3 regions of the Sediminibacillus dalangtanensis genome follow, and region 2 is predicted to be linked to each of the others. Evidence: a T-box and tRNA genes for the amino acid it is inferred to sense, from the RefSeq annotation. Region 2 holds a T-box; the other regions hold tRNA genes.
What was found. A T-box is a leader RNA that pairs with one kind of tRNA and senses whether it is charged. The one in region 2 lies ahead of tyrS (tyrosine--tRNA ligase), so its partner is inferred to be a tRNA-Tyr.
Positions count from the first base shown of each region.

Region 1: it encodes a tRNA-Tyr, which carries the amino acid that the T-box ahead of tyrS (tyrosine--tRNA ligase) is inferred to sense. The anticodon was not compared.
Region 3: it encodes a tRNA-Tyr, which carries the amino acid that the T-box ahead of tyrS (tyrosine--tRNA ligase) is inferred to sense. The anticodon was not compared.

Region 1 covers NZ_CP046956.1:597,560-607,687, reverse strand. Annotated here, with positions in the region: gene ppsA (phosphoenolpyruvate synthase) at 1-2,341, opposite strand, end outside; gene ERJ70_RS03255 (hypothetical protein) at 2,729-3,358, shown strand; gene ERJ70_RS03250 (HAAS signaling domain-containing protein) at 3,575-4,573, opposite strand; gene ERJ70_RS03245 (PadR family transcriptional regulator) at 4,575-4,925, opposite strand; gene ERJ70_RS03240 (hypothetical protein) at 5,389-6,525, opposite strand; gene ERJ70_RS03235 (hypothetical protein) at 6,678-7,364, opposite strand; tRNA gene ERJ70_RS03230 (tRNA-Leu) at 7,766-7,847, opposite strand; tRNA gene ERJ70_RS03225 (tRNA-Cys) at 7,860-7,933, opposite strand; tRNA gene ERJ70_RS03220 (tRNA-Gly) at 7,940-8,014, opposite strand; tRNA gene ERJ70_RS03215 (tRNA-Gln) at 8,021-8,095, opposite strand; tRNA gene ERJ70_RS03210 (tRNA-His) at 8,117-8,192, opposite strand; tRNA gene ERJ70_RS03205 (tRNA-Trp) at 8,207-8,280, opposite strand; tRNA gene ERJ70_RS03200 (tRNA-Tyr) at 8,287-8,372, opposite strand; tRNA gene ERJ70_RS03195 (tRNA-Phe) at 8,384-8,456, opposite strand; tRNA gene ERJ70_RS03190 (tRNA-Asp) at 8,482-8,558, opposite strand; tRNA gene ERJ70_RS03185 (tRNA-Met) at 8,576-8,652, opposite strand; tRNA gene ERJ70_RS03180 (tRNA-Val) at 8,689-8,764, opposite strand; tRNA gene ERJ70_RS03175 (tRNA-Glu) at 8,772-8,846, opposite strand; tRNA gene ERJ70_RS03170 (tRNA-Ser) at 8,857-8,948, opposite strand; tRNA gene ERJ70_RS03165 (tRNA-Asn) at 8,950-9,024, opposite strand; rRNA gene rrf (5S ribosomal RNA) at 9,033-9,148, opposite strand; rRNA gene ERJ70_RS03155 (23S ribosomal RNA) at 9,465-10,128, opposite strand, start outside.
Region 2 covers NZ_CP046956.1:2,552,847-2,562,974, forward strand. Annotated here, with positions in the region: gene rpsD (30S ribosomal protein S4) at 1-277, shown strand, start outside; gene tyrS (tyrosine--tRNA ligase) at 700-1,971, opposite strand; T-box leader at 2,052-2,259, opposite strand; gene ERJ70_RS12875 (transglycosylase domain-containing protein) at 2,410-5,448, shown strand; gene ERJ70_RS12880 (GNAT family N-acetyltransferase) at 5,796-6,449, shown strand; gene ERJ70_RS12885 (acetoin utilization AcuB family protein) at 6,451-7,098, shown strand; gene ERJ70_RS12890 (acetoin utilization protein AcuC) at 7,095-8,267, shown strand; gene motS (flagellar motor protein MotS) at 9,032-9,793, opposite strand; gene motP (flagellar motor protein MotP) at 9,783-10,128, opposite strand, start outside.
Region 3 covers NZ_CP046956.1:66,341-76,468, forward strand. Annotated here, with positions in the region: gene ERJ70_RS00405 (S8 family peptidase) at 1-4,010, shown strand, start outside; tRNA gene ERJ70_RS00410 (tRNA-Glu) at 4,272-4,346, shown strand; tRNA gene ERJ70_RS00415 (tRNA-Val) at 4,364-4,439, shown strand; tRNA gene ERJ70_RS00420 (tRNA-Thr) at 4,443-4,518, shown strand; tRNA gene ERJ70_RS00425 (tRNA-Tyr) at 4,583-4,668, shown strand; tRNA gene ERJ70_RS00430 (tRNA-Gln) at 4,727-4,801, shown strand; tRNA gene ERJ70_RS00435 (tRNA-Lys) at 4,837-4,909, shown strand; tRNA gene ERJ70_RS00440 (tRNA-Leu) at 5,190-5,274, shown strand; tRNA gene ERJ70_RS00445 (tRNA-Gly) at 5,278-5,352, shown strand; tRNA gene ERJ70_RS00450 (tRNA-Ala) at 5,357-5,429, shown strand; gene rocF (arginase) at 5,775-6,680, shown strand; gene ERJ70_RS00460 (aspartyl-phosphate phosphatase Spo0E family protein) at 6,733-6,882, opposite strand; gene sigW (RNA polymerase sigma factor SigW) at 7,091-7,654, shown strand; gene ERJ70_RS00470 (anti-sigma factor family protein) at 7,671-8,282, shown strand; gene cdaA (diadenylate cyclase CdaA) at 8,522-9,349, shown strand; gene ERJ70_RS00480 (CdaR family protein) at 9,342-10,128, shown strand, end outside.

The DNA of each region.
Region 1 (10,128 bases), 2.0 Mb from region 2:
TTTTGTTCATAATCATCCGCTGCTCGACGGATGCAACCAATCTCCTTGTGCCGGCTACCGTATCCGGGTTCACGCTCACACTGTCGATTCCTTCCTGGATAAGGAATTCTGTGAATTCGGGATACAAGGATGGCCCTTGCCCACAGATTGAGACGCTCTTATTATGTTTATGGGCACCTTGTATTAGCATTTTGATCGCTTTTTTCACAGCAGGATTGCGTTCATCAAAGTAACCCATGGTGTTCAGAATTCCCGAATCCCGGTCGGAACCAAGCACTAACTGGGTCAAATCATTACTCCCGATACTAAATCCGTCAACCATTTTCGCGAATTCTTCCGCTTCGAATATGACGGACGGCACTTCGGCCATAATCCAAATTTTGAATTGCTGATCTTGTATGAGACCTTCCTCTGCCATGATTTCTTTGACTCTCTTTACTTCCCAAGTAGTTCGGACGAAAGGAAGCATGGTCCACACATTTATCAGTCCATAGTCTTCCCGCACTTTTTTTATGGCGCGGCATTCCAGACGGAAACCTTCCTCGTATTCCGGAGATATATAACGGGAAACCCCTCTCCACCCGATCATCGGATTGGCTTCGATCGGTTCTACTTCTTCCCCGCCTTTCAATCCTCTAAATTCGTTGGAACGGAAGTCGCTCAACCTTACTACGACAGGCTTAGGGTAAACGTCTTGCGCCACCTTTGTGATGCCCTCGGCCATTTTATCGATAAATTGCTTTTCTTCGCCATTTCGCAATAGATACATAGGATGGGCGCCGACAAGGTGGGTGAAAATGAATTCTGTACGCATCAGCCCTATTCCATCGAACGGCAGGTCTTTGTATTTTCCGATCAAATCCGGCTCGCCAAGGTTCATGTAAACCTTCGTCCCGGTAATCGGAGCCAGCTGATGAAGATTCATTTGGTCTATAACGGATGGTGTCTGGTTTCTTTCTCTATTTTTTTCGGCTGGTTCCTCTAAAATGCCTTGATAGACGACACCTCGTGTGGCATCCACGGTGACTTCCATTCCTTCCTTCAACACTTCGGTTGCATTGTTGGACCCCACAATACAGGGGATGCCGAACTCTCTGGAAACAATGGCAGCGTGGCAAGTCCGGCCACCTTCATCGGTCACAACGGCTGCAGCTTTTTTCATGGCCGGCATCATATCCGGGTTGGTCATGATGGTTACCAGGATATCCCCTTCCTCCACTTTCGAAATTTCGGTGATATCTTTGATTTTCCTTACCTTCCCACTTCCTGTTCCAGGGGATGCAGCAAGCCCCCGCAAAAGCGCCACTCGTTTTATTTCCACTTGTTCCTTCACAACCGTTTCCTCCTTTTTTAACGTGGTAATCGGCCGAGCCTGTAAAATATATAATTCATTGGTGTCACAATCGATCGCCCACTCAATATCCTGTGGAGAGTGATACATTTTTTCGATTCGCAGTGCATCAGCAGAGAGTCGGCTGATTTCTGTTGCTGTCAGGCATTGTTGCGTTACCAGGTCTTCCCCCAAAAATTCTTTGACGGCGACTTTTGACGTTCCGACTGCTTTCTCGTTTTTGACGACAAGGAAGTTTTTCGTGGCGATATGCTTTTCCAAGACCCTATTATTTTTTTTATCAACGATATATTCGTCAGGGGAGACCATGCCGGAAACGACGGATTCACCCAGCCCCCAGCTGGCGTTGATCATCATCTGGTTATGATTTTCTGTGACAGGATTGGAAGTAAACAGCACACCGGCTTTTTTACTGTTCACCATTTTCTGGACGACAGCGCAAAGAGATACATCGAAGTGGTCGAAATGCTGTTTTTCCCGATAATAAATGGCACGTGCCGTCCACAGGGATGCCCAACACTTTTTAACGTGCCGGATCACTTCCGAAATCCCTTTAATTTCTAAGTACGTATCCTGTTGTCCAGCAAAGGATGCTTCAGGCAAGTCCTCCGCTGTTGCGGAACTTCTAACCGCTACAAACAAGTCATCCACTTGAAGGTTTGATTGAAATGTTGCGTACGCTTCACGAATTTCCTCTTCAATCGCTTTCAGGATATCCGTTTGAAGGATCAACTCCCGGATCAGAGCACTTGCGCTTTGAAGCTGGGCGTTATTCTCCATATCCAGCTGCTTTACCTCTTCGAGTATTTGTTTATCCAGGTTACGTTCCTTAACAAAATCACTATATGCTTCCGCGGTTACACAAAAACCAGGCGGAACCTTGATTCCTCCATTGGTGAGTTCGCCTAAGTTAGCCCCTTTCCCGCCCACCAGCGGAATATCTCCTTTACGGATCTCCTTGAACCAGCGAATGTACCGCTTCTCTGCCATCTACATCTCCTCCAGCTTCATTTTAAAATTAGTATAACATAATTAATTAATTATGTTATACTAATTTTGGTTTTTTTTGGTGATTATGTTTTACAATTAGACAATAGGCTATTGCTGATGTTGCATTTGTTATTTCAAAAGTCAGAGGCTTTTTATAGAGATGCAGCTGAGCTAGGGTTTACATAAAACGAGAGAGAGGCGACCTGGATTCATTATTTAAAGAGGCGCTGTAATCCGGTGTCCGACTTTTTTCTTCTCCATAAAATGAAATCCTTTGGACTTTCCGATTTCCATCTTTTATATAGGAATAACATGGCTTATAATGAATTTATTGTGTTTTTTTCATAACACGTACTTGGTGGGGTGGAAAGGGGAAGGGAAGATAGAATGAAGAAACCAATCAAGCTGCTTTACTGCACTGTCGCCTTGCTTTCGCTCGTTCTTTTGCTGGTTGGCTGTGCAGAGGATAAAAGTAAAGAAGTAGATACAAACACATCAGAGGATCAATCCGTTTCTGGTACAGACTCTAACGGAGATGCAAAGCCATCCACTCAGGAAGAGGCAGAAGACACTTCTTCAGAAAACACTCAAAACGATAGCAATATGTCTACCGATAGTGATAGTTCCGAGCAAAGTGGTGCGCAACAGGAGGGGGAAAAAGAAAATTCCGGGAAAGAAACCGAGTTGGATGAAAGAGACGCACAAATGGAAGTAGAAGACACTGACACTCAAAACGACAACGAGAACAACCAAATTCAAACAGACACCGATGAAAAGGATCAAGAAAAGGCGATTTCTATCGTCACCGACTTTTTGCGGGACAGAAATGAATGGACAGAAAGTGAAAACGACTTTCTTCTATATGATGGGGAGATAAAGGGATATATCATCGTAAGATATTCCACCTTAGTGTCGGGGCATTCTTCTACCAACGGACGATATGCAGTAGATCTTTCTAGCGAGGAAGTCGTCGATATCACTGCCAACCCCGATTTCTTGAATGAATTGATGGACTGAACCAGGCCTCTTTCGTTGGCAAAAGGTGGCGGATTGCTAAATCCGCCACTAGAGGAATTATTGGGACAGTAGCTGATATTGCTTTATGATACGAGAAAATCTAACCTATGGGGGATAACACGGAAAAAAACAAGATGAAGACTCATGCGCATCCGGGGATTCTACTGTATCTGTCACTGCATGAGCCGAAAAACGCAGCCATTTCTAACTGCTCTCTCACAGCACGGATCTGTTATTCATATTAGCTTTCTTAAAAGCCTCGTAAATCGCGATAGCTCCAAAAACCACCATTAACGTTAACGTTCCCCACACCATGTAATCCTTCATAATAGCAGGAGCAGCGTCAAACCAGGCACTTAACGTCATGAGGAACTCTGCGGCGAAAAGCTTCGGTTGCATTAAAATAACCACAAATGCAGCAACCGAGACTATTTTATAAATCATAAAAAACGCAGCCATGTTTCTTGACCATTTCCTTTTGATTAATTTGTAGATAGCTAAGGCAATTTCTGCTCCAAGTAGCAAAAGGACTATCGGCCAGAATGATAATAGTACTTCCTGATTAAACGCCGGAGTTACCATTCTAAGCCCATCCTGCCCACTTTCATATATTCCAAGGAAACGGTCGGCATAAAAATAACCTACTCCCCAAACCACTGTCCATATTAAGCCTGCGTTAATCTCAGATAATGGAATCGATTTTTTCTTTGGAACACTATATTCTTTCCATAATTTTTTTGGATCCCACGAAGTAAACCCCATCCATTTAGGCATATCTTCATTTTTTCCATCCACTTGTTCCATAATGGCAAAAATCACTGTCACAAAAACATATGCCGTAATCGACCAGGTGATTGCATTTATCAGCACCTCTTCAATATTGGAGATCGATACGTCGAATCTCTCTCCTAGATTGATCAGATTTAAAAGCTTTACCCCCAGTAGGGTGAAAAGTGAATAAATAACCGCAAAAGGAATAATCCATTTTAGAATGGAAAGGTGCAAATCGTAATATTTGGGGCCGATTAAATGGGTTTGTTTTTCACTGTACTTATTCGCCAAAACTTTAGGATCTCCCAACTCCTCAAGAGCCTGGTACACATCCTTTTCATCATAATCATCGGGCAACATATCATGGATGGTCGATTCTAACTCTAAAGCGATATCCTCCTTTTTCTTCTTTGGCAACCATCGGGTCACTTCTTGAACATACACCTCAATTAGATTCATTTTCCTTATCCTCCTCGTTAAGGACATCAAACAGCCTTTTGGTATTTTTCATCCATTCCTCCCTCAATTGCTGAAAAACCTTTTCCCCATACTCACTCAATTCATAATATTTTCGAGGCCTTTTTTCAGAAGTATCCCAAAAGCTGTTAAGAAGCTCTTGTTTTTCCAGCCTCCTTAGCAAGGGGTATAGCGTGCTTTGTTCAATGCCTATCCCCAGGTTCTCAAGCAGCTGAACAAGTGAGTACCCGTACTGCGGTGTTCTTAACTGACTTAAAACCGCCAGCGTTAAGTTCCCTCTTTTTAACTCTGTCAGGAATGAGTGAATCGATAACTCCATTTTTTGTCCTCTTTTCTAATACTGTACGTCATACATTATGTTTATATAATATACTATACACTATTCTTTGTTGTTAGACCATATGTCTTTTATCATTTAACCAATTTGATTCAACGTAAAAAAAGACTCCACTGTAAAGTTGGAGTCTTTTTAGGATACCGGTGGCCGGGTTCGAACCAGCACTCCCGAATGAACACGATTTTGAGTCGTTGCCGTGGTGGTTAGTCCGACGCAGGCTCCTACGGGTAGGTACTGACGTGCATTTATCCGTAAATAAGTCAATCTAAGGCGTACGACCTGTTAACCTCGTTTCCTTACGTCCTATTGTAGGGCATTAGTCGCGCCAACACAAGGCCTATACATAGAAACGCTCTCAGGGAAACGAGTTGACCTACTTACCCGTCATGCCGTAACTAATTTTGGCTGAGTACCTCCCTTGAGATTAAAATAGTGTCATTTCCGTTTAAAGCTTTTCTTCAATCCACTTAATAGCTACATGAAACATGGTATACTCATCTTCACTTATCCCTTTAGCATGTGCGTCTATTCTATAATCATTGACGATTTCCATATAAGTGTTAAATTTACGCTTATCCTGAAATATCTTTTCAAATAATCGCCAATTTTTATCTACCAAAATCTTTAATTCCGAAAAATAGAGGCTATTCTCCATAAAATCACCTATATCAATACCGTCATACTTAGGTCTATCCGTCGTTTTCTTGACTTCTAACAATTTGCTTCTAGCGTCAGATTTCCCGAAGTTAGCATATAATATAGTTTTAATTAAATCTCGAAGCGTTTCTTCCAACCTATTTCTTCTAAAGCTAACCGCTGACCTTTTTTGTTCAATGGTATCTGTTAAATATTGCTCACTGTTATCCTTTAAGAACAACTCTAAAGCTTTAATCGTAATAAAATACGTATCTTTATGCTTTTTTAATATTCCATAACCCATCAGATGATCAACAGTATTATAATCATTCCTCCCGAGGTTACTAATAAAGCTATCGTTCCCTCTAACAGCTAATATTTCTAACAGTTCATACTCAGCAGGATACCATCGCTTGAGTACATGTATGATTTGTTCTATGTATTTTGAAATCTTAATGTCGTAATTGCTTTTTTCCTTTTCATAATCATACTTGCTTATTCTTTGAGGTCTTTCTAACGGAATACTCTCATTAATCAAACTACATATGTGTCTAACAAGGAAAGGGTGCCCGCCGTAATCTTCAACCAATTTTGTGAAAATCTCTTCATCAAATACCAAGCCCATATACTTCCCAATGTTTTCAACCATATTTCGAACATCTTCTATATCAAATAAGTTTAAATACATAGGATTTAACATTGAAAAAATCGGGTTATCTACTCCGTTAATAGAAACCTTCTCTATACAATGCGGATTTACACCAGCTACCAAAAACGATAACTGTTGTTGATGTTCTTGACAAAAAGCCCGTATAGTTTGCCAAAATGAAATGAAATCATTTCCGTGTTTCCAATGATCAGAGCTAGAGGTTTCAACAGAAATTAATTCTATTTCATCAAAAATCAACAACACTCTTCCACCATTTAGTTCTTCATAAATTCTCATGAATATCTCTTCAAAACTTTTGGAAGCATATCGTTCATCAAATTGGTATTTATCAACGTCAATGTTCAGATTATACTTATCAATTACTTTGGAAGCTATATCTCCTAATAATTTAAACCATCTCAGACTATGAACTGAAGGATTTTGGCAATCTATATACAAACTATTCCCTTTTTTGGATTGAATAGTTCTGTCCAAGCGTAGAGTACAGAAGTTTTACCTACTTTTCGAAGGCCGAATAAACCTCCATGTTCGCCACTAATATACTTAGAATAAAACTCCTGAACAATTTTTTTCCTTCCATAAAAATATGAGTCATTGTTAATTGGAGATTCAAGAGCGAATAAATCACGACTATAGAAATATTTTCTCAACTTATTTTCAATTACTATTTCATTTACGTTTCCAGTTTCAAATTCTTTATAAGTGAATGGAATAATTAACTTCGAATCCTTATTTTCATTATTTAAGTCCGAAATTTTTTGTTCTATTCTTTCGTCTCTACTTACTAAAAATATGCAAACTTTATCTAATCTGTTGTCATATTGACTTAATGTTTTATCTACAAAGTCAAAAGCTCGTCTATCAAAATCTGCAAAAGGTGAAAATAAAAGCAATATTTCATTATACATATTAAATCTCTCAATATATGCTTCTCCAGGCTGTAAGAACGAAAAATTGTAATCAGTGTTTTTAAATCTCTCATTTCTTGAAAAGGTAACACCAAAATAATTCGATAATTTTAAAGTTATATTTTTCTCTATGCGACTTCCCTTTATATTTAAGCCCGTCTTTACACCTCGTACAACTCGTCCATTTTTCATAATTGTAGCAACCATATCTGATCCCCCTTTCATACTCTATGAATATTATACTATATTTATATTATTTGGTAAGTATTTCTTGATTATTATCTATAGGAAAGGAGCCCTCATTAAGTGGAGTCCTTTACGGCGATTTGTGCATCTGATGGAGTTATAGTTTGCCTACGTTAAACTTAGCTGAAGCAACAATCGAAAGGGAATTTTGTTTAAATGCTTTGGTCTACCGATCAAATCGTCCTGAAACAATCATTTTGAAGCTTTCTAATAACACTATTATTTTTGAATTAATAATGTCCATTTGACTATCCATTTCACTTTAAAACTCTTAATTAAATTCTTTATTCGACTACAACTAATACTACTGAACGATGATAAAAAAAGACTCCAACCTAAAAGGTTGAAGTCTTTTTTTATGATACCGGTGGTCGGGGTCGAACCGACACTCCCGAAGGAACACGATTTTGAGTCGTGCGCGTCTGCCAATTCCGCCACACCGGCACGTTATTCATATGGAGGCGGCAACCGGATTTGAACCGGTGATAAAGGTTTTGCAGACCTCTGCCTTACCACTTGGCTATGCCGCCTTAAAATGGAGCGGAAGACGGGATTCGAACCCGCGACCCCCACCTTGGCAAGGTGGTGTTCTACCACTGAACTACTTCCGCATTTTTTGGCTGGGCTAGCTGGATTCGAACCAGCGAATCACGGGATCAAAACCCGATGCCTTACCGCTTGGCTATAGCCCAACTATACCACACACTGGAAAATGGGGCGACCGGTGGGAATCGAACCCACGAGTGCCGGAGCCACAATCCGGTGCGTTAACCACTTCGCCACGACCGCCAACATATTAATAATGGCAGGGGTAGTAGGAATCGAACCCACACCGGAGGTTTTGGAGACCTCTGTTCTACCGTTAAACTATACCCCTATGTAATGGTGGAGGGAGTAGGACTCGAACCTACGAACCCGATGGGAGCGGATTTACAGTCCGCCGCGTTTGGCCAACTTCGCTATCCCTCCATAAGAAAAGGTGGCTCGGGACGGAATCGAACCGCCGACACACGGATTTTCAGTCCGTTGCTCTACCGACTGAGCTACCGAGCCAATAAATGATATGAAGCTATGTAAGTGGCGGTCCGGACGGGACTCGAACCCGCGACCTCCTGCGTGACAGGCAGGCATTCTAACCAACTGAACTACCGGACCATATTAAGGAAATAATTTGGTTGCGGGAGCAGGATTTGAACCTGCGACCTTCGGGTTATGAGCCCGACGAGCTACCAGACTGCTCCATCCCGCGATAATGTAGGAGATGTATTCCTATCAGATTTTCTAATGGTGGAGGATGCAGGGCTCGAACCTGCGACCCCCTGCTTGTAAGGCAGGTGCTCTCCCAGCTGAGCTAATCCTCCAATTAAGTGGTGACCCGTACGGGATTCGAACCCGTGTTACCGCCGTGAAAGGGCGGTGTCTTAACCACTTGACCAACGGGCCATTTAAGAAATGGCGGAGAGCGAGGGATTCGAACCCTCGAGACCGCGGTAGCGGTCTACACGATTTCCAATCGTGCTCCTTCGGCCACTCGGACAGCTCTCCATGGCTCCACCGGTAGGATTCGAACCTACGACCGATCGGTTAACAGCCGATTGCTCTACCACTGAGCTACGGTGGAACGGATATGCCTGGCGGCGTCCTACTCTCGCAGGGGCAAAGCCCCAACTACCATGGGCGCTGGAGAGCTTAACTTCTGTGTTCGGCATGGGAACAGGTGTGACCTCTCCGCTATTGCCACCAGACTCATTTTAGCGTACATCCAAGTGTACTTTTTTTGTGACAACAACTATTATAGCTGTTTTTCACGAAAAATCAAGGGTAAATTTAAAAATTTCTTTTACACCTTCAAAACTAGATAAGAAGGAAGACATCAACGAACTTCACACGTTTGAATGATGATCTGCGGACCGGAGCCCGCGACGCTTTTTGTTTTAATCCAGTTACGGCTCCTAACAGCTAGTGTATAGTTCATCCAGCTTTTCGTACGCTCAAAGCGGCGTACTACCATCTGGCTGATCTATCCATACGCTGTTGACCAGTCGCCTTCACTTTTTGTTTTAAGTTAAGTCCTCGATCGATTAGTATCCGTCAGCTGCACGTGTCACCACGCTTCCACCTCGGACCTATCAACCTCATCGTCTCTGAGGGATCTTACTCATTTAAAATGATGGGAAGTCTCATCTAGAGGTGGGCTTCATGCTTAGATGCTTTCAGCACTTATCCCTTCCACACGTAGCTACCCAGCTATGCTCCTGGCGGAACAACTGGTACACCAGCGGTGTGTCCATCCCGGTCCTCTCGTACTAAGGACAGCTCCTCTCAAACTTCCAACGCCCACGACGGATAGGGACCGAACTGTCTCACGACGTTCTGAACCCAGCTCGCGTACCGCTTTAATGGGCGAACAGCCCAACCCTTGGGACCGACTACAGCCCCAGGATGCGATGAGCCGACATCGAGGTGCCAAACCTCCCCGTCGATGTGGACTCTTGGGGGAGATAAGCCTGTTATCCCCGGGGTAGCTTTTATCCGTTGAGCGACGGCCCTTCCATACGGCACCGCCGGATCACTAAGCCCGACTTTCGTCCCTGCTCGACTTGTAGGTCTCGCAGTCAAGCTCCCTTCTGCCTTTACACTCTGCGAATGATTTCCAACCATTCTGAGGGAACCTTTGGGCGCCTCCGTTACTCTTTGGGAGGCGACCGCCCCAGTCAAACTGCCC
Region 2 (10,128 bases):
AGCACGCCAGCTTGTAAGCCACGGTCACGTTACCGTCGATGGCGGACGCGTGGACATTGCTTCCTATCGCGTGAAGCCAGGACAAGTGATTGGTCTTCGTGAAAAATCACAAAACCTTGATATTGTGAAAGAAGCTGTGGAAACGAACAACTTTGTTCCTGAATACCTATCTTTCAATGAAGATAACCTAGAAGGAACTTACACTCGTTACCCTGAACGTTCTGAACTTCCGGCAGAAATCAACGAAGCGCTTATCGTTGAATTCTACTCTCGTTAATAAATGGCTTGATAAAATCTCCCTCCTTTCATGGGTAGGGAGATTTTTTTGTTCATTAGCTGCTGCGAAATAACGGAAAAATCCGATATCTCTATTTCTTCAAAATGATCTGATTGAATTACCGCAGACCTTTCTTCTGCCAATCGAGCCATGATCAACCCAATGGCAAAGAAAAGCGGAAAAAAATTTATCATGGACAAAAGCGTATGCGCCAGTTTAAAGGAGTACAGGCTAGAAGCCGGCACGTCCTGCGGCAACGATCGTTTGGGCCTCCGACAAGCTTGAGACCTCGAGGGGGTAGCCGCTGGAGCTGGACGTGGCTGTTTCAGCCAATAATTATCCACAGACAGTCAAATTTATCATTTCCAATACAGTAAAAAAGCAGACAGTTCTTGGAAACTGTCTGCTTTTATTAAAGTCTATCATTGAAAGCGAATCAAAAAGTACTTTTTCTTCCCTCGCCTAATGATGGTAAAGCGGTCGTCGATACGATCTTCCGCTCCTATGGTTTTGTCTAAGTCCTGCTGTCTGTCGCCATTAATGTAAATAGCCCCGTTTTTGACATCCTCACGGGCCTGCCTTTTAGAAGAAGAAATTCCCGCTTCCACCAGTAATTCGACAAGGTTGGCATCCTCTTTTGTTTTGTTGTAAGAAGGTACGTCTTTGAAACCTTGTTCGATCTCATCCGCATTCAACGACTTGATATCTCCACTGAATAAGGCACTGGAAATCCTTTTTGCTTGCTCAAGCGCCTCTCTGCCATGTACCATCTCTGTCATTTCTTCGGCAAGTCTTGTATGCGCAGTACGTTTTTCAGGTGCTGTCTCGAGTTCTTTTTCCAGAGACTGTAACTCCTCTTGGTCCATAAATGTGAAATACTTGAGGAATTTCATCACATCCCGGTCATCTGTATTGATCCAAAACTGATAAAATTCGTAAGGAGATGTTTTGTCGGGATCAAGCCATATAGCTCCGCCGGCTGTCTTACCGAATTTGGTTCCATCCGCTTTGGTGATCAATGGCATCGTCAAACCGAAAACCTTTGCCTCCGTTTCCTGGTCCTCGCGCGTTCTACGAATCAGTTCCATCCCAGCGGTGATATTACCCCATTGATCACTTCCGCCAATTTGCAGCGTACAGTTTTCTTTCTCGTAAAGGTTCTGAAAATCAAGGGATTGTAAAATCATATAACTGAATTCGGTAAAAGATATACCGTTCTGGATCCGGGATTCGACTGATTCCTTGGCAAGCATGTAATTAATGCCGAAATGCTTTCCGGTATCCCTCAAAAAATCAATAACCGTCATCTGGGAAAGCCACTCATGGTTATTGCGTGCTACAGCCGCATTTTCCCCCTGCTCAAAGTTAAGCAGTTTAGCAAGCTGTTGTTTGATTTTTTCACTGAACCCTTTTACAACCTTTGCTTCATTTAACGTTCTTTCCGTAGAACGGCCGCTCGGATCCCCGATCATTCCTGTGCCACCGCCAATCAAGGCAATTGGACGGTGCCCGGCCTGCTGAAACCTTTTCAGCATGATAACAGGAAGCAAATGTCCTATATGCAGACTATCGGCTGTAGGGTCGAATCCACAGTACAAAGTGACGACATTTTCCTCTAAATGTTTTTTCAATCCTTCTTCATCGGTTGTCTGTTGCACGAGACCCCGCATTTGCAAATCTTCTAAAATATCCATGCTTTACACTCCTTCTTCAACTATTGTCTGGAAATGGACTAACGAAAAAGCAAGACAAACAAAAAAACCTCCTCCCTAAAAAAAGGGACGAAGCTGTTCGCGGTACCACCCTTGTTGCATTCCATAGAATGCCACTTGATTCGATAACGGCCAGGCAAGCCGTCTCCTGGTTTCGCAGGAGAAACTCCAGAACGTAATTCATGGATTTGTTTTGTACTGCCTTTCAGCATCCGGCAGCTCTCTGACAACAGGGAACAATCCACTACTTCATTCCTTCTTCGCTTTTATATTTCAGAAGTTCTGAAAATATTACATTTTATTTACTAATGATACATTAATACCATATCTTCTGGGTAAATGCAATAATATATGGAGGAAAGCCTGCGTTTAAGTTGACTGCTGTGCTATAATATAGATTGATATTTAGGAGGTTTTGCTGTGAATCTAAAAAATTTTGCGGTCAAATATAGAGAGAAGCTGAAGGAATGGTGGCAGGCGGGTAAGATTCAGAAAAACTTTCGAATCACCTACGATGTTGTTTGGAATATCATTCTCTTCTTTATCATTATCGGATGTATCGGACTGTTTTTTGCTGGCGGTACAGGTGCCGGTTACTTTGCCTCACTAGTTAAAGATGAACCAGTACGATCGGCGGAAAACATGAAAGAGGAAATATATAACTATGAAGAAACATCGGAATTATACTTTGCTGATAACAAATACTTAGGAAACATTCGCTCTGATTTGTACCGGGAAGAAACAAGTCTCGATAAAGTATCTGATTATGTAAAGGATGCCATCATCGCCACGGAGGATTCCGAATTTGAAACACACAACGGGGTTGTCCCCAAAGCGATTTTACGTGCCATTTATCAAGAAGCGACAAATTCATCGGTTAAAACCGGTGGAAGTACACTGACCCAGCAGTTAATTAAAAACCAAATTCTCACCAACGAAGTATCTTTTGAAAGAAAGGCTAAGGAAATACTTTTAGCCATGCGATTGGAGAAATCGCTTAGCAAGGATAAAATTCTGGAAGCCTATCTTAACATTGTCCCATTTGGCAGAAACGCTTCCGGAGACAATATTGCAGGGATTGAAACAGCTGCACAGGGAATTTTCGGTGTGGAAGCAAGTGATATCAATCTAGCACAGGCTGCTTTTATTGCCGGTCTCCCGCAGAGTCCGTCCTACTACACACCTTTTACTAATACAGGAGAAATAAAAGATGAAGATGCACTTCAGCCTGGCTTGAACCGGATGCAGACCGTCCTGAACAGAATGCTGGAAGCCGGGTACATCACCAAGGATGAATACGAAAAGGCAGCTGACTACGATATCACCGCTGACTTCACAGAGCCTACACCTACCCCATTGGACAAGTATCCTTACTTGACCAATGAAGTGGAAGAACGTGCCAAGGATATCATCATGAAACAGCTTGCAGAACAAGATGGTTACACAGAAGAAGACCTTGCCGATAACGATTCGCTTCAGGAAGAATATAGTATTCTAGCAGACAGAAATCTTCGACGGAAAGGATACAAAATTCATACTACCATCAACAAAAAAATCTATGATGTCTTCCAAAAAATCGGTGAGGAATACGATAATTACGGCCCTGATAAGCCGCAGACAGTAATTGATCCGGAAACCGGTGAAGAAACAACCATCATGGAACCGGTCCAGGCTGCAGGGATGCTGATTGAAAACAGCACCGGAAAAATCATCAGTTTCCTCGGCGGCCGGGGTTACGATACGTCAGAAGTAAACCATGCCACGGACACTTTGCGAAACAACGGAAGTACCATGAAGCCATTATTGGTCTATGGACCAGCGATGGAAGCAGGTGTGATCCAGCCCGGTTCGATTGTTCTTGATCACCATTTAAATGCAAGGTATCCACAGCTTCCAAAAGATTGGCCAAAGAACTACACAGGTACTACACACGGACTTGTTACAGCAAGGGAAGCACTGAAAAAGTCTTACAACATTCCGGCCGCGACAACGTATCAGGAAATCGTCTCCAGCGATCCGGCGACCAACTATTTGGAAAAAATGGGCTTCTCCTCTCTTACAGAAGAGGATCATACCAATGCTTCGTTGGCAATTGGTTCCCTGGGTGAAGGGGTCACCGTAGAAGAAAACGTGAATGCCTTCTCCACTTTTGGAAACAACGGAAAGTTTGTCGATGCCTATATGATCGATAAAATAGAAACAAAAGACGGTGACGTTTTATACGAGCATGAAAGCAAACCGGTCGACGTGTTCACGCCGCAAACCAGTTATCTGACAGTGGATATGATGCGGGATGTACTAACCAGCGGAACAGCTACCTATACGCAATCCCGTTTGTCCAACCGGAGTGTCGACTGGGCCGGCAAGACAGGTACCTCTGTTGATTGGTGGGACGCATGGTTTGTAGCTACCAACCCGAATGTAACGATGGGAACCTGGATCGGCTATGATACACCGAAAGAATTGACTTGTAGTGCTCAATATCCGTGCAGCACAGGATACAGTAATCGTAATATCGGGTTATGGTCCGAACTGGTCAATGCGGCTACCGAGATTGATCCGAGCCTGATGGCTCCCGACAACAAGTTCGACAGACCGGATAATATTGTTGAACGCTCTTTCTGCCGTACTTCCGGAATGTCTCCTTCCGATTTATGTAAAGATATCGGATTAGTGGGATCTGATATATTTAACAGCAAATTCGCCCCAGATGAAGAAGACAACAGTCTTGTTAGCGGTGATTTTGTGAAGGTTGACGGCAAGTCCGTGAAGGCCGGCGATAAATCGCCATCTGAATTCACAGACGGTGACGGCGTATCCCTGAATCCGGATTGGCTAAAGGTAAACATGTATGATACGTTAAGTGATTTGTCCGTATTAAAGCCAAGAAATGCTGGAGGAGCTTGGGATAAAGTATCGTTCACGGCAGGAAGCAGTGCTTCTTCCGATCTCTCTGATGACGGAAAAGCCCCTTCGCCGCCTTCTTCCTTATCCAATAGCGGAACAAAGCTGAAGTGGAAAAAATCATCAAGCAAAGATGTAGTTGGTTATCGCATCTTCCGTTCAGAAAGTAAAGATGGTTCCTTCAGTTTAATCGGGAACACGACCGATTCAAGCTATACTGTTCCTAGTAAAGGAGCAGTATATCAGGTGAAAGCAGTGGACTATTTCGGCAGGGAATCCTCCGCTTCCAAAACGATTCAAATCGGGAAATTGAAGGATGACTCGAAAGAAAAGGAAACGGATAAGAAAAAAGACAAGGACAAAAAAGAAAAAAAGAACGAGGAAGACGACAAGGATAAGCAGGATGAATCTTCTCCTTCTGATGAAGAGGAACAGCAGTCCGATAGTACCGAACAGGATAATGAGGATCAAGCTGACGAAGAAAACAATCAGCAGAATGACTCTGAAGACGAAAATAAAAACGAAGATGATTCAGAAGTACAAGAAGAAGGCTAGCAATTATAAGGAAGCTGTCCTTTATAGCCTTTTCTTTCAAAAAACCCCCAGCACGTCGTGACATGCTGGGGGTTTTTCTACTTCAGGAAATATAAAACACCATAAAAATTGATACGCGGTAATGACTAATATTTTTTGTTTATCATCCTTCTTATTTGTTAGTAGGATTGAATACAAGCCAACATCAGCTGGAAAACGAAGGTTCTGTTTGTAAAAGCTCGATCAAAAGAAAAGATTGACTCTTTGTCTATAACGCTAAGAATCGGATACATCTTTCATTGTTGTTTTTTAAAACTTGCAGTTCCTGTATAATAATACTATATATTGAACTTACAGGTGGTGACACGGTGAAGCATAATAAAAACTGTCATTCCCTGCAATTGGATACAGAGCAGGGAAATATAATTGTAGAAGGCCCACTCCCTTCTTCTGATTTAAAAGCATACCATTTCCATGAAGGACTTCACGCTTTCCGTCCTGCTCCCAAACAATTTAAAGCTTTACAGGATATTGCCGATTTCCCAGAAGGCCGGATTGTTATTGCAAGGACGGCGGATACAATCATTGGATATGTTACTTATTTATATCCTGACCCGCTTGAACGCTGGTCGGAGTTCAATATGGAAGATTTACTTGAACTTGGTGCTATTGAAATTGCAGCAGACTACCGCGGAAACAAAATCGGGTCTCACCTTTTAAGCGTCTCCATGCTCGATGAAGAAATGGAGAATTTCATTATTATTTCGACAGAATATTACTGGCACTGGGATTTAAAAGGAACCAAATTAAGCGTCTGGAATTACCGGAAAGTAATGGAGAAAATGATGTTTGCGGGGGGCCTGACCCCTGCCCCGACAGATGACCCGGAAATTGTTTCCCATCCGGCAAATTGCCTGATGGTGAGAATTGGCAAAAATGTACCGCAAAGCTCGATTGAACAATTTGACAAGCTGCGCTTTTTACAGCGGGAAAAGTATCGTTCTTTAAGGGAGGGAATCTAACATGCTTGTAGAAGAAATCATGAAAACAGAAGTAATCACGTTGACTCCCAATGCTACCATAGCCGAAGCCTTGCACATTTTGAACGAGCATCCCATTCGGCATATCCCGATAGTAAATAGCGAGAAACAGGTCGTTGGCATTGTTTCGGATCGGGATGTCCGTGATGCCAGTCCATCTATTTTTCAGCAAGATAACGTGTCTGATGAATTGCATAATTCGATTCATTCAATCATGAGTACTCCTGTGGTGACGGTTCACCCACTTGATTTTGTAGAAGAAATAGCAGCGATCTTTTATGAACAGGAATTCGCATGCGTACCCGTGGTTCGTGAGAATAGGCTTGTCGGAATCGTTACGGAAAAAGACATGCTGTACACGCTCATTCAATTGACTGGTACAAATGTACAAAGTTCTCAATTAGAAGTGAAAGTACCGGACAGAGCAGGGATCCTTCCCGAAGTTGCAAATATTTTCGGCAGACGAAAAGTGAATATTACCTCGGTACTGATTTATCCATACAAAAGTGATCGCCAATATAAGATTCTCGTTTTTCGCTTTCAAACAATGAACCCGCTTCCAATCAAAGCTGACTTAAAAGCAGCTGGCTATCAAGTGCTTGGACCTGATGCGGAGGATCCTGCCTTATGAAGCGAGAACCAGTATTTATTTATTCAAACGCTTATATGGACTATCATTTCAATGCCGAACATCCATTCAACCAACAAAGAGTCGTCATGACAAAAGAACTCTTAGAAGCAGAAGGCAGGCTGCTTGATCATCAAATTGTTCCGCCTAGACTGGCTAATGAAGGTGAATTGGCATTAGTCCACGACCCCAGGTACATCGAGGCCGTCAAACGAGCAGGAAACGGACAGTTAAAACAAGAGGAAGCATGGCAATTTGGACTAGGTACTGAGGATACACCGATGTTCTCCGGGATGCATGAGGCAGCTTCGCTGTTGGTAGGCGGTACTCTGACAGCAATAGACAGTGTACTGAACAACCTGGCTCCTCAAGCATTGAATTTAGGCGGTGGATTGCATCACGGATTTAAACGGAAGGCTTCCGGCTTTTGTATTTACAATGATGCTGCGGTTGCTATCAAATATATCCGTGAGCACTATGGCTTACGGGTTTTATATGTAGATACCGATGCCCATCATGGAGATGGCGTGCAATCCTTCTTTTATCATGATCCGGAGGTCTGTACACTATCCATTCATGAGACAGGCAGATACTTGTTCCCAGGTACGGGAAGCACTAGTGAACGAGGTGTTAAAAATGGCTATGGATATACGTTCAATCTACCTGTCGATGCTTTTACAGAAGATGAATCTTTTTTATCTCTATATGAATCCGCTTTCAGGGAAGTAGCCGAATATTTTCAACCAGACATCATCATTACCCAAAATGGTGCCGACGCACATTGTTACGATCCGCTTACCCACTTGTGTTCCACTACAAAGACATTTGAAGGTATCCCAAGCTTGGCGAAAGAAATCGCTGAACAATATTGTGGTGGCAAATGGATCGGCTTAGGAGGCGGCGGGTATGATATCTGGCGGGTGGTGCCTCGAGCATGGGGACAGCTTTGGAGTGTGATGCTGACGGGGGACATTTTGACTGGCCCCCTCCCTGCTGAATGGAAAGTAAAGTGGGAAAGGATGTCACCGGTTTCGCTCCCTGACAATTGGCAAGACGAAATGGGGATATACAAACCAATCCCCCGTAAACAGGAAATCACAGAAAAGAACCAGCTGACCCTTAACCAATGCCTGCAATATTGCAGAAACAAGCGGCAGTATAACAACAGTTAAAAAAGCAGCTTCACAGCAAAAAATTTTAAAACAACATATCCTACAAGTTTTTCGCATATAAACTGCGCAGTAACTGTGGATTGGAAGTTTCATTGCCTATTTAAAAAGAGTGGTAACCACCGCTTCGGTAGCATACTGCGCTTTCCGCGGGCACGGCTTCAGCTAACTTGGTAAAGAAAAACCGCTTTACCAAGTGGATCTTCAGCTCGCGCTGTTCCCGCTGGAGTCTGCGTATGCTCCCTTCGCTAAGAGCATGCTGATTATCGCTAGCGTAGAAACTTTTTTCCTTGAAACCCAACAAGACTTCTTAAAAAGGGTTGTCAGGAAACGCGTGCTTTTCTTCCTAGAAAACAGTTGGGGTTTTCTCTTGGACTTTTTGCTTGTTTTTCTAGCTACATGCAGTACCAAGAGATGCAAAAGAAAAATGTCTCGTACATTCGTTTAGAAACAGGAATCTGTTCTCAGCGAAGGAAATACCCGAAGACTCCTGCGGGAGGAAAGGCCACGGTGAGATTCCGCAGAGCGTTAGCTCGAGGAAGCTCACCAGCCGCCCGCGGAAAGCGCAGGGTATTTCCGTAGCGCTGGACTACACCACTACTATAAAAAGGCCCAAGGACTACAAAGGAAGATACTGCGCAGTTTCTATCTAATGCGCCAGTTGCTTCATTCAAAAGAAAAGCATAGATATCTTCTCCATAGTAAAAAACCCAATCCTGATTTTCAGGATCGGGTTTCTGTAAATAATTAAAGATCTCCTACTAGTTCTATTCATCCGCTTCCTGGAGCAAGACAATTTCCACGCGGCGATTTTTGGCCCAGTTAGCTGAAGAATCATTTGGTACAAGCGGGCGGGTATCACCATAGCCTGCGGCACTAAAACGCTCTTTCTCTACTTTGCCATTATCAATCAAGTATCGTACCACCCTGCTCGCCCTTGCAGCTGATAATTCCCAATTGGACGGAAAACGATAATTCGATATTGGGCGGTTATCTGTGTGCCCTTCTATTCTGACGTCATTGGAAATATTGCTTAACAAAATATCAACCTTGTCCAACAAGACCTCCCCATCGTCGATAATTTCTGCTTCTCCAGATTCGAATAAAACTTTTTCCTGCAGAATTAGCACAACCCCATCATCCGTTTGATTAGCTGTAATCACATTGTTTAAATCATTTTTATCGAGAAAAGCAGTCACTTGACGCATTAAATCATCCGTTGAATCCTCTTTTGCTTGTTCAGAAGGATCTTGTTCATCCTCATTTTCATCCGAATCATTCATCTGTAGACCTGATTGCTTATTGTCCGTATTTTCAGCCGGATTTTCCATGGGAATAGGGGATGGTGATTGTTCAAAAATCTTACTGCTGCGAAACGATTCTGCCAACGCCTCAAATTTCTCCAAATCAATCTGGGACATGGAAAATAACAGGATAAAGAAGACGAGGATCAATGTCACCATATCGGCATATGTAACCATCCATTTCGGCGCTCCCTTGTCTTTCCGCCTTCTCTTTCTAAGCTTCATGAATGGAATCTCCTAAAAGCGAGCTCTCTGCCTCTTCATCTGCCTTGTATTTCATATCGTGGGATAGAAATGCGGCCAGTTTTTCTTCCAGTATTCTCGGATTTTGTCCTGATTGCACTCCGATGACACCTTCGATAACAATTTGTTTAAAAAAGATTTCTTCCTCTGTCTTGTTTTCCAGTTTTCCTGCCATCGGGATAAATACCAGATTGGCCAGCACCGTCCCGTAAAAAGTCGTTAACAAAGCGACTGCCATGTTAGGCCCTAGTGTAGAGGGATCTTGTAGATTGTTGAGCATGAGTACAAGACCAATCAGGGTTCCAATCATTCCCCAA
Region 3 (10,128 bases), 1.6 Mb from region 2:
TAAAATCAACTGCTTTGGAATCCCAACAATCGCTGAAAAAATATTTGGAGAGTGCGACCGAAAAAGGGAAAGTCTCTTCCTATAACTCCTACTACATTGTCAACGCAATGGCGGTGACAAGTAATGAGGAAATCATGAAGGAAATTGCTGCGATGCCAGAAGTAGAAAAGGTCCTTCCAAACCGGGTAAGAAAACTTACACCGGCTGAACAAGAAACAGTAAAAGAAATGAAACTGGCGAAGGAAACAAATGCTACAGAATGGAACATTGATCGGGTCGGTGCCCCGGAAGTTTGGGAAGAAATGGGAATTGATGGTAGTGGTGTTGTTGTTGCTAACATCGACACGGGTGTTCAATGGGATCACCCGGCACTACAAGACCAATATCGCGGCTTCGATGCTTCAAACCCTGACCAAACAGATCATGAACTAAATTGGTTCGACGCTACAGCTGGAGAGGAAACTCCTTATGACGATCAGGGCCACGGTACACACACCATGGGAACAATGGTAGGTACGGATGATGATGGGAGCAACCAGATAGGTGTTGCACCTGGGGCAAAGTGGATTGCAGTAAAAGCTTTCACTGCTGCTGGTGGTACGGATGCAGACTTGCTTGAAGCAGGTGAATGGGTGCTTGCCCCGAAAGATGCTGACGGTACTCCACATCCGGAAGCGGCACCTGATGTTGTGAATAATTCCTGGGGAGGCGGACCAGGATTGGATGAGTGGTATCGTCCAATGGTTCAGAATTGGATTAGCGCTGGGATCATCCCTGTATTTTCAGCAGGAAACGATGGACCGGGGGATGGAACTGTCGCTGCGCCGGCGAATTACCCTGAAGTCATCGCGGTAGCTGCTACCGATTCAAGCGATGGATTGGCCAGTTTTTCTTCTCGAGGACCTTCTCCTTATGATGGAGAGATAAAGCCGGACATCGCCGCACCTGGAGTGAACATTCGCTCCTCAGTACCGGGAAGCAGCTACGAAAGTGGTTGGAATGGTACTTCGATGGCAGGGCCGCATGTAGCCGCTACTGCTGCTCTGTTACTACAGGCAGATAGTTCCCTGTCGGTAGAAGACGTAAAGGATATTCTGATGGAAACGGCTGACACGACCACTAACAGTCAATATCCGGAAGATCCAAATGAAGGATTTGGACACGGAATTGTCAATGCGTTCAATGCAGTTTCTGCAGTTGTCAGCGGAGTGGGAGAAATCACCGGGAATGTCTACAAGGAGGGCGACGACAGTGAAGAACCTGCAATTGAACATGTAGCCCCGGAAGATACTTATGAAGGCGTACCGCTCTCGCTCGCAGCACAAGTGAACGATAATGTAAGTGTCGACACAGTTGAATTGCAGTATCGTCTAGACGGCGGTGACTGGGAAACAATCGCAGCGGAATTAGTCCAAGGTGATTTCACCGAAGGTACTTACCAGGCGGTGATTCCAGGGGAAGCAATCGCAGGCGATTCGCTGGAATACAAATGGAAAGCGGTCGACTTTGGGGAAAATGAAGTGGAAACGGATGTTTATCAAGTTTCCATTAAAGAAGCAATTTCTACTGGATATGAAGAAGATTTTGAAGCAAACCCAGTAGGCTGGTTGTCATTTGGGGAAAACAACTCCTGGCAATGGGGTGTACCAGAATCCGGACCAGAAGAAGCTGCTTCTGGAGAGAATGTTTATGGTACAAACCTGGCAGGAGATTATGACAATGACGCCAATATGACCTTGGTGATGCCGCCAGTAGAAGTACCAGAAGGGGATACCTTCCTCCAATTTAAATCATGGTTTAACCTGGAAAACAACTATGATTACGGTCATGTAGTGGTTTCTACTGACATGGAAAGCTGGGATCAATTACAAGAATTTAACGGCACAACAGAGGGATGGACGGACACAGAAGTGGACCTTTCCGAGTATGCCGGACAGAATGTGTTTGTAGGATTCCACGTTGATACTGATTTAAGTGTAGTGCGTGAAGGCTGGTATATAGACGATGTGGCATTAACTGACCAGGCTGATGGTTCTACTGCCTCCCTCCATAGAAATACAACGAAAAAAGCAAAAGCAGCTAAACAGGATAAGAAATCTGCTGATAAGAAAGTAGAAAAGAAAAAGAAGGTCAATCCGAAAAAATTGGCTCCTTCTAAACTGAAAGATGTGACTGCACCACAGTTGGCAAAAGGGGAAATTGATGATCAATATCAACCGAATCTCCTGCCGTTGGATGCAACTGTCACCGTGCTAGAAACCGATCGTTCCGTGGACACAAATCCTGCTGATGGAAGCTTCCGTTTACTACATGGTGCAGGAGACTACACGCTTCAAGCAGACGCCTACGGGTTTTATGCTGAGGAACAGGCAGTTGAGGTTCCGGAAGAAGGCTCGGTAGAAGCCAATTTCACATTAAACCCGATTCCAACTGGAACGGTTTCAGGCCAAGTGGTCAATGAGGAAACTGGGGAACCGATCGAAGGGGCTACCTTGATGCTTGTCGAGGATGCAGCTGTCGATCCAGTTGAAACAGGAGCAGATGGATCTTACTCCATTGAAGCATACGAAGGAGACTACACCATCCGTGTTATGGCTCCTGACTTTCATGCTAAAGAAGTTGCTGTATCGATTGAAGGAGACGAAACGGTCGAACTGACAATTGAAATGGATCCATTCATTGGTTACCCAGGAGAAATTGGTTACGATGACGGAACCGCAGAGAATGCTCGTGCATTTTATGATGCAGGCAACGGCTGGGCTGTAAAAATGTCCCTTGCAGAGGGACAGGAGTCAGCTATGGTAACCGGCGGTCTCTTCCGTTTCTGGACAGAAGACTGGCCTGTACCGGGTGGCGAGGAATTCCAAGTAGCTGTATATGATGCCAGCGGACCAGACGGGGCACCAGGTGAAAAACTTGGTGGACCATATGATGCAACGGCATTGCGTAACGGCGAGTGGACGCGCGTTGACCTGGCTGATAAAGGAATTTCTGTATCGGGAGATTTCTATATGGTCTATATTCAAAGCCAACCTAATCCAAATACTCCTGGACTAGGTACTGATGAAGATGGAGAAAATGCCGGAAGAAGCTGGCAGCTGGTCGACGGAGGCTGGAGTCAAACACCTGAATCTGAAGGGAATTACATGATTCGGGCTTTGGTAAGTTATGCAGCTGAAGCACCGGTAATTGAGTCACCATCGGATAACAGTTATACAAAGGAAGAAGTTGTAACGGTTACTGGAAGTGCGGCTCCATCTACAACCCTGACTGTCTACAATAATGAAGAAGAAGCAGCAGTAACAGAAGTAAATGAAGATGGTGAATTTTCGGTCGATGTTACGCTTGAATCAGGGGCTAATTCCCTGACAGCTGTTTCCTCTACCGATAACGGTTCCACCGATCCTTCTGACCCAGTGGTCATAACACTGGACCAACAGAAGCCTGAACTTACCATCACCTCTCCGGAAGATGGAGAAAAAACGAATAAAGAAGTAGTGAAGGTGACTGGCGAGGTTGTGGAAGACAATCTTGATAAAGTGGTAGTGAACGGTCAAAAAGCAGACGTTGACGAAGATGGAGCGTTTTCTAAGCGGATTCTTGTAGACGACGGTGAAAATGAAATTAAAGTCCGGGCTGTTGATAAAGCTGGTAATGCCCGTGTCAACACTATCACCATTGATGCGAAACTGACCGCTCCGGAAATTACCAACGTTACCCCAGAAGAGGATGTTTATCTCCAAGCAGGCGAATCCGTTAAAATTGAGTTTGATTCGGATGCAGATCTGGATGCAACGTTCTATATCAAAATGCCTTTAACCAATTTGTCCAACAATGCTACAGAACTTCCGATGACAGAAACGGAAGACGGACATTATGTTGGGTACTGGACAGCTACTTCCAATGTGGTAGCGGAAGGAGCAGAAATTGTTGTTAAAGTCGGCGATGACTATGGTAATGTAACCGAGGCAGCGGCCGAAGGAAAATTGTTTATTAACACGGAAGACTAAGCTTTTTACCTCCCCCTATATATATAAATAGATTGCCCCTTAGTGCCGTTTCACTAAGGGGTTGTTTTTTATTGAATGATAGCCACTTTTTTGCAAAAAATGCTTGTCAAAATCATCACTACCAATTATAATCAAATTCGTGCTTGAGAAATAGCAACACTGTTTGGTGAGGGAGAAAATAAAAAAATAAAATTTACTCTTTACAAACACTATCGATTTGAGTTATAATTGTATCTGTCAGTTTGAAAGATAGACATTGCTGGCCCGTTGGTCAAGTGGTTAAGACACCGCCCTTTCACGGCGGTAACACGGGTTCGAATCCCGTACGGGTCACCATATATTTATTTGTAGTTGGAGGATTAGCTCAGCTGGGAGAGCACCTGCCTTACAAGCAGGGGGTCGCAGGTTCGAGCCCTGCATCCTCCACCATTTGCCGGCCTAGCTCAATTGGTAGAGCAACTGACTTGTAATCAGTAGGTTGGGGGTTCAAGTCCTCTGGCCGGCACCAGCTTTTCATTTGAATAATCTTCAATCTAAAGTTTATAATAGGATTGCAAAAGTTATTGATATATGGAGGGATAGCGAAGTTGGCCAAACGCGGCGGACTGTAAATCCGCTCCCATCGGGTTCGTAGGTTCGAGTCCTACTCCCTCCACCATTTAAAAAATGATAAAAAAGATCAAAGTGCGAGCAGCTGGCACTGCTTTTGTTTTTATTGGGCTATAGCCAAGCGGTAAGGCATCGGGTTTTGATCCCGTGATTCGCTGGTTCGAATCCAGCTAGCCCAGCCATTTTCTTTTACCAGGAACATGATGAAATTAATCATGAGCCATTAGCTCAGTTGGTAGAGCATCTGACTTTTAATCAGAGGGTCGGAGGTTCGAATCCTCCATGGCTCATCAAAGAAGTTATGGTTCGGATTCTCACCTACGGTTCCCCTTGCATTCATCTACAACAAGGGATGCAAGGACTAGCCTGCGGCGTCGGAATCCTCCATGGCTCATCAAAGAAGTTATGGTTCGGATTCTCACTTACGGTTCCCCTTGCATTACATTTACAACAGAAGGATGCAAGGACTAGCCTGCGGCGTCGGAATCCTCCATGGCTTATCAGGTAACTCAAATGGACAGGGCAGTGTTTCAGGGTCCTCCATGTCTTATCTTATTGCCATTAAATTTTGCGGATGTGGCGGAATTGGCAGACGCGCTAGAATCAGGCTCTAGTGTCTTCGGACGTGGGGGTTCAAGTCCCTCCATCCGCACCACTTGCGGAAGTAGTTCAGTGGTAGAACACCACCTTGCCAAGGTGGGGGTCGCGGGTTCGAATCCCGTCTTCCGCTCCAATATGGGGCCTTAGCTCAGCTGGGAGAGCGCCTGCTTTGCACGCAGGAGGTCAGCGGTTCGATCCCGCTAGGCTCCACTTTTCATAAAGAGTGAAGCTACTTTTAATAGTAGCTTCGCTCTTTTTTTATGGTGAAATGTGGTGCATGTCCAGCTCCAGCGTCTACTCCCTCGTGGTTTTAATCCCCTGGTGGTAGCCGGTTGTGTCGCCTTTGAAGCTTGTCTTAGATTTTAGAGTCTGGTGTTTCCCTTTTAAAGCCTCGAACCCACTTTCGTATATATATACAGTTTCATGTCCAGTTGAGTCATTCTGGTATCTTTGACTAAAATGAAGATAGGAAGTAATCAAAACTTAAACACCATGAAAAATGAAAGCGGATGCTTTGAGTTTTGGTGGGACGATTAATTGGGAGGAGGCAACATTGTGGTTAATAAGAAGATATCGATTATAGGGGTTCCGATGGATTTAGGTCAAAACAGACGTGGAGTCGATATGGGGCCCAGTGCAATTCGTTATGCCGGAGTAATGGAGACTCTGGAGGCGCTGAATTTTCAAATCGAGGACTTGGGAGATATAAAAATTTCTCGTCCGAGTCGGGGGGCGGAACAGCTGCAAGACAACTTGCGCAATTTAAGCCAAGTTGCGGAAGGCAATGAACTGCTTGCCGAGCAGGTGGATGAAGCGATAACTGCCGGTAGGTTTCCACTAGTGCTAGGCGGCGACCACAGCATTGCCATCGGAAGCTTGGCCGGTATAGCCAAGCACTACGAAAACCTTGGAGTAATCTGGTATGATGCTCACGGAGACTTAAATACAGCGGACACTTCGCCCTCCGGTAACATACATGGAATGCCGTTGGCGGTCAATCTTGGATTGGGCCATGAGCGTCTAACCAATATATTAGGATATCAGCCAAAAATAAAACCGGAAAACATTGTCCTTATCGGTGCGCGCTCATTGGATGAAGGCGAAAAAGAGCTGATCCGGGAAACAGGCATCAAGGTATATACAATGCATGAGGTGGATCGGATGGGAATGTCTGCAGTGATAACGGAAGTCACCGACTATTTGAAGGATCGTACCGACGGCGTGCATCTCAGCCTTGATTTAGATGGCCTCGATCCAGGTGATGCACCCGGGGTGGGCACTCCAGTGATCGGAGGCTTGAGTTATCGGGAAAGCCATTTGGCTATGGAAATGCTGGCAGAAACAGACATGGTCACTTCTGCAGAGTTCGTGGAAGTCAATCCTATTTTAGATGAAAAAAATAAAACAGCTGTTATAGCTGTAGGATTAATGGGTTCTTTATTTGGAGAAAAATTAAAGTAGTATTCGTGTTGCGGCCCTTGCTGAAAAGCGGGGGTTTTTTATTTGTAATAGGTTATGCTTTATCGTATTCATTCAGCCAGTAATCGAGTCGGGTGCTGGCCGAGACGACTGCATCGGAGGTAAGCTCTTTTTTTTGGGATAGTTCTAACATTTCCCTGCGGCAGGCTTCAATTTTTTCCAACAAATACAATTTAATATCCATACCTTCCTCCTAAACTGATATAATATAGTTGTTCATATTTACCCGGTTTAATAGTCCTATAAACATGCATTTTAACTTCTTCAATAATCGGAGTGCGGAAAAAATTCCCTGCTCTGTTTGTACAAAAAAATCAGCAAAAAAATTGAAACCTCAAATGATCGTCACTCGTATAGGATAGTGACCGCAAATGTAGCGGAGGTATTTTTAAATGGATATGATGATAAAGCAAAAAATAAAGCAAGTGAAAAAAGGAGACCAATCGGCATTTGAGGATGTTGTTTCCTTTTATCAGAATAAAGTATACCAAATATGTTACCGGATGTTGGGTAATAGTCATGAAGCAGAAGATATAGCACAAGAAGCTTTTATTCGCGCCTATGTGAATATCCATACTTTCGATGAACGACGCAAATTTTCTACATGGTTGTATCGTATTGCGACCAACTTGTCCATTGACAGGATACGTAAGAAAAAACCTGATTACTTTTTGGATGCAGAAGTAAAAGGTACCGATGGATTGGATATGTATTCGCAATTGCCCGCAGAACAAGCATTGCCCGAGGAAGAAGTGGAAAGCCTGGAACTCCAGAGTTACATTCAACAGGAAATCATGGCACTTCCACCTAAATACCGGGGAGTGATTGCCTTGAGGTATCTCGAAGAATTGTCTTTACAAGAGATTAGTGAGATATTGGATATTCCGATGGGAACAGTGAAAACGCGGATCCATCGAGGCAGAGAAGCCCTGAGGAAACGGCTTCGCCACGTGTAAAGGAGTGTGAATACAAATGAGCTGCGATAAAGAAATTGTTAACCTCATGCATATATATCTGGATGGAAACCTATCGAAGGAACAAGAAAATAAGTTACGCAACCACTTGCAGTCCTGTGAAGCGTGCCAGAAGCATTTTCATGAGTTGAAAAGAACGGTCACGATGTTGAAGAGCGGCAGTGAAATCCAAGCACCCTCCGATTTCACAGCAAAAGTAATGAACAGTCTTCCAAAAGAAAAAAGGCGCGTTGGCTTTATGCGCTGGTTCAAGGCCCACCCAATTATAACCGCCGCCGCTATTTTCTTTCTATTTATGTTTAGCGGCATTTTCTCCGCCTGGAATCAGGATGGTCAGTTGTCCGTCTCGAAGCAAAAGAACTTAGTTATCCAGGATGATACCGTCATCGTTCCAGAAGATGTGGTGGTAGATGGGGATTTGGTTGTGAAAAATGGAGATGTGAAGATAGAAGGAGAAGTAAATGGAGACGTGGTCATTATCAATGGAGACCACCTGATGGCCTCAGCCGGCCAGGTTAGTGGTGACTTAAAAGAAGTAAATCAAGTGTTTGACTGGATTTGGTATCATATCAAAGATGTCGCCAAAAGTGTATTTTCCTTGAATGAATGAGGGAGACATGAACAAAACCTTTGCCCGTCTTGTAGGGCAAAGGTTTTATATTGTCCAAAACAAGGAAGTATATACATTTAAGCGTAATTATTGAATAAGGTTAATATATGATATAATAAAATAGCTTGTCCGGAGGGATGGTACTTGAGAATTCCAATGAGAGGAATTAAAATGCAAGTACATAGCGTTATCATTCAACAGATAGGAAGAAGATTTCATGCATAGAAGGACGTGGAAACATGTTTGATGGGGGATTCAACGTACTTAACATACTTAGAATCGGAATAGATATTGCCCTTGTCTGGTATGTTTTATATAAATTGATCATGTTAATTAGAGGCACGAAAGCCATTCAACTGTTAAAGGGCATTTTTGTCGTGCTTGGAATCTGGTTTTTGAGCAGTGAGAGTGTACTAAACTTGCGAACCGTCAACTGGTTGATGTGGCAGGCAATCACGTGGGGATTCCTGGGAATTATAATCCTGTTCCAGCCAGAACTGAGGCGTGCTTTGGAACAATTGGGCCGGGGAAGCTTTTTTTCACGAAATACGACTTCTGAAGAAGAATTGTTAAACCGAAACGTAGATGCCATTGTAAAGTCGTGCAATTATATGGCGAAACGAAGAATCGGCGCTCTGATTACCATTGAAAGGGAAACGCCGATGGGGGATTATGTGGAAACAGGGATTCCGATCAATGGAAGATTGACGAATGAGCTGTTGACCAATATATTTATTCCCAATACCCCACTACACGATGGGGCAGTTATTTTGAAAAATGAACAAATCATTGCAGCAGCCTGTTATTTGCCGTTATCGGAAAATCCATTTATCTCAAAGGAGTTGGGAACGAGGCATAGAGCTGCGATGGGCATCAGTGAAGTGACCGATGCGTTGACCGTGGTGGTATCGGAAGAAACTGGACAAATCTCCTGTACGAAAAACGGAGAACTGCATCGGGATTTGGATCAGGAAAAATTGATTGAGATGCTTAAACAAGAGTTGGATATCACTGCGAAGTCCCCTATGGCAAAAAGCTGGAACTGGAGGGGGAAGAAGAATGGATAATTGGCTGAAAAGTCCTTGGGTTATCCGGGGATTATCATTGGCGATGGCGATATTGCTCTTCACGGCAGTAAGGCTGGATGACAACATTGCTCCGCCAGATGACTCGAAGACCTTCATTCCAAGCGGTTCTGAGCAAATAGAAACGATGAACAATGTGCCGGTCAACATTGAAATCGATGATGAAAATTATGTGGTAAGCGGTGTGCCGGAAAACGTCAACATGAATATAGAAGGGCCGAATAGTTCTGTAACCCCTTTGGTAAGACAACGGTCATTTGAAGTATTTGTCGACTTGCAGGGGCTTGAACCAGGGACTCATACTGTTGAAATCCAGTACTCAGGCATTCCCAGTGATATCAACGTCGATATGGAGCCAAAAACTGCTGAAGTAATGATTGAAGAACGAGCTGCAGAGTCGTTCCCTGTCGAAGTAGATTACATCAATCCGAGTCAATTAGCAGATGGATTTGAAATCGGTGATGCTTCTGCAGAACCGCAAACGGTTGAAGTTACCAGTTCGCAAAGCGAAGTGGACAAGGTTGCCGTTGTAAAAGCGTATGTGGACTTAAAGGATGTAGATAAACCAATTGATTCAAGAGAAGTGCCGGTGAAAGTCTATGACAGCCAAGGCAATGAACTAAGTGTCCGGGTGGAGCCGGAAACGGTTGAAGTATCTGTCGACATAAACAGCCCAAATAAAGAAGTTCCAGTAGAAACCGTGACCAGAGGAGAGCTGCCGGATGGTTATTCCATTAAATCGATGGAAGTTGAACCAAGTG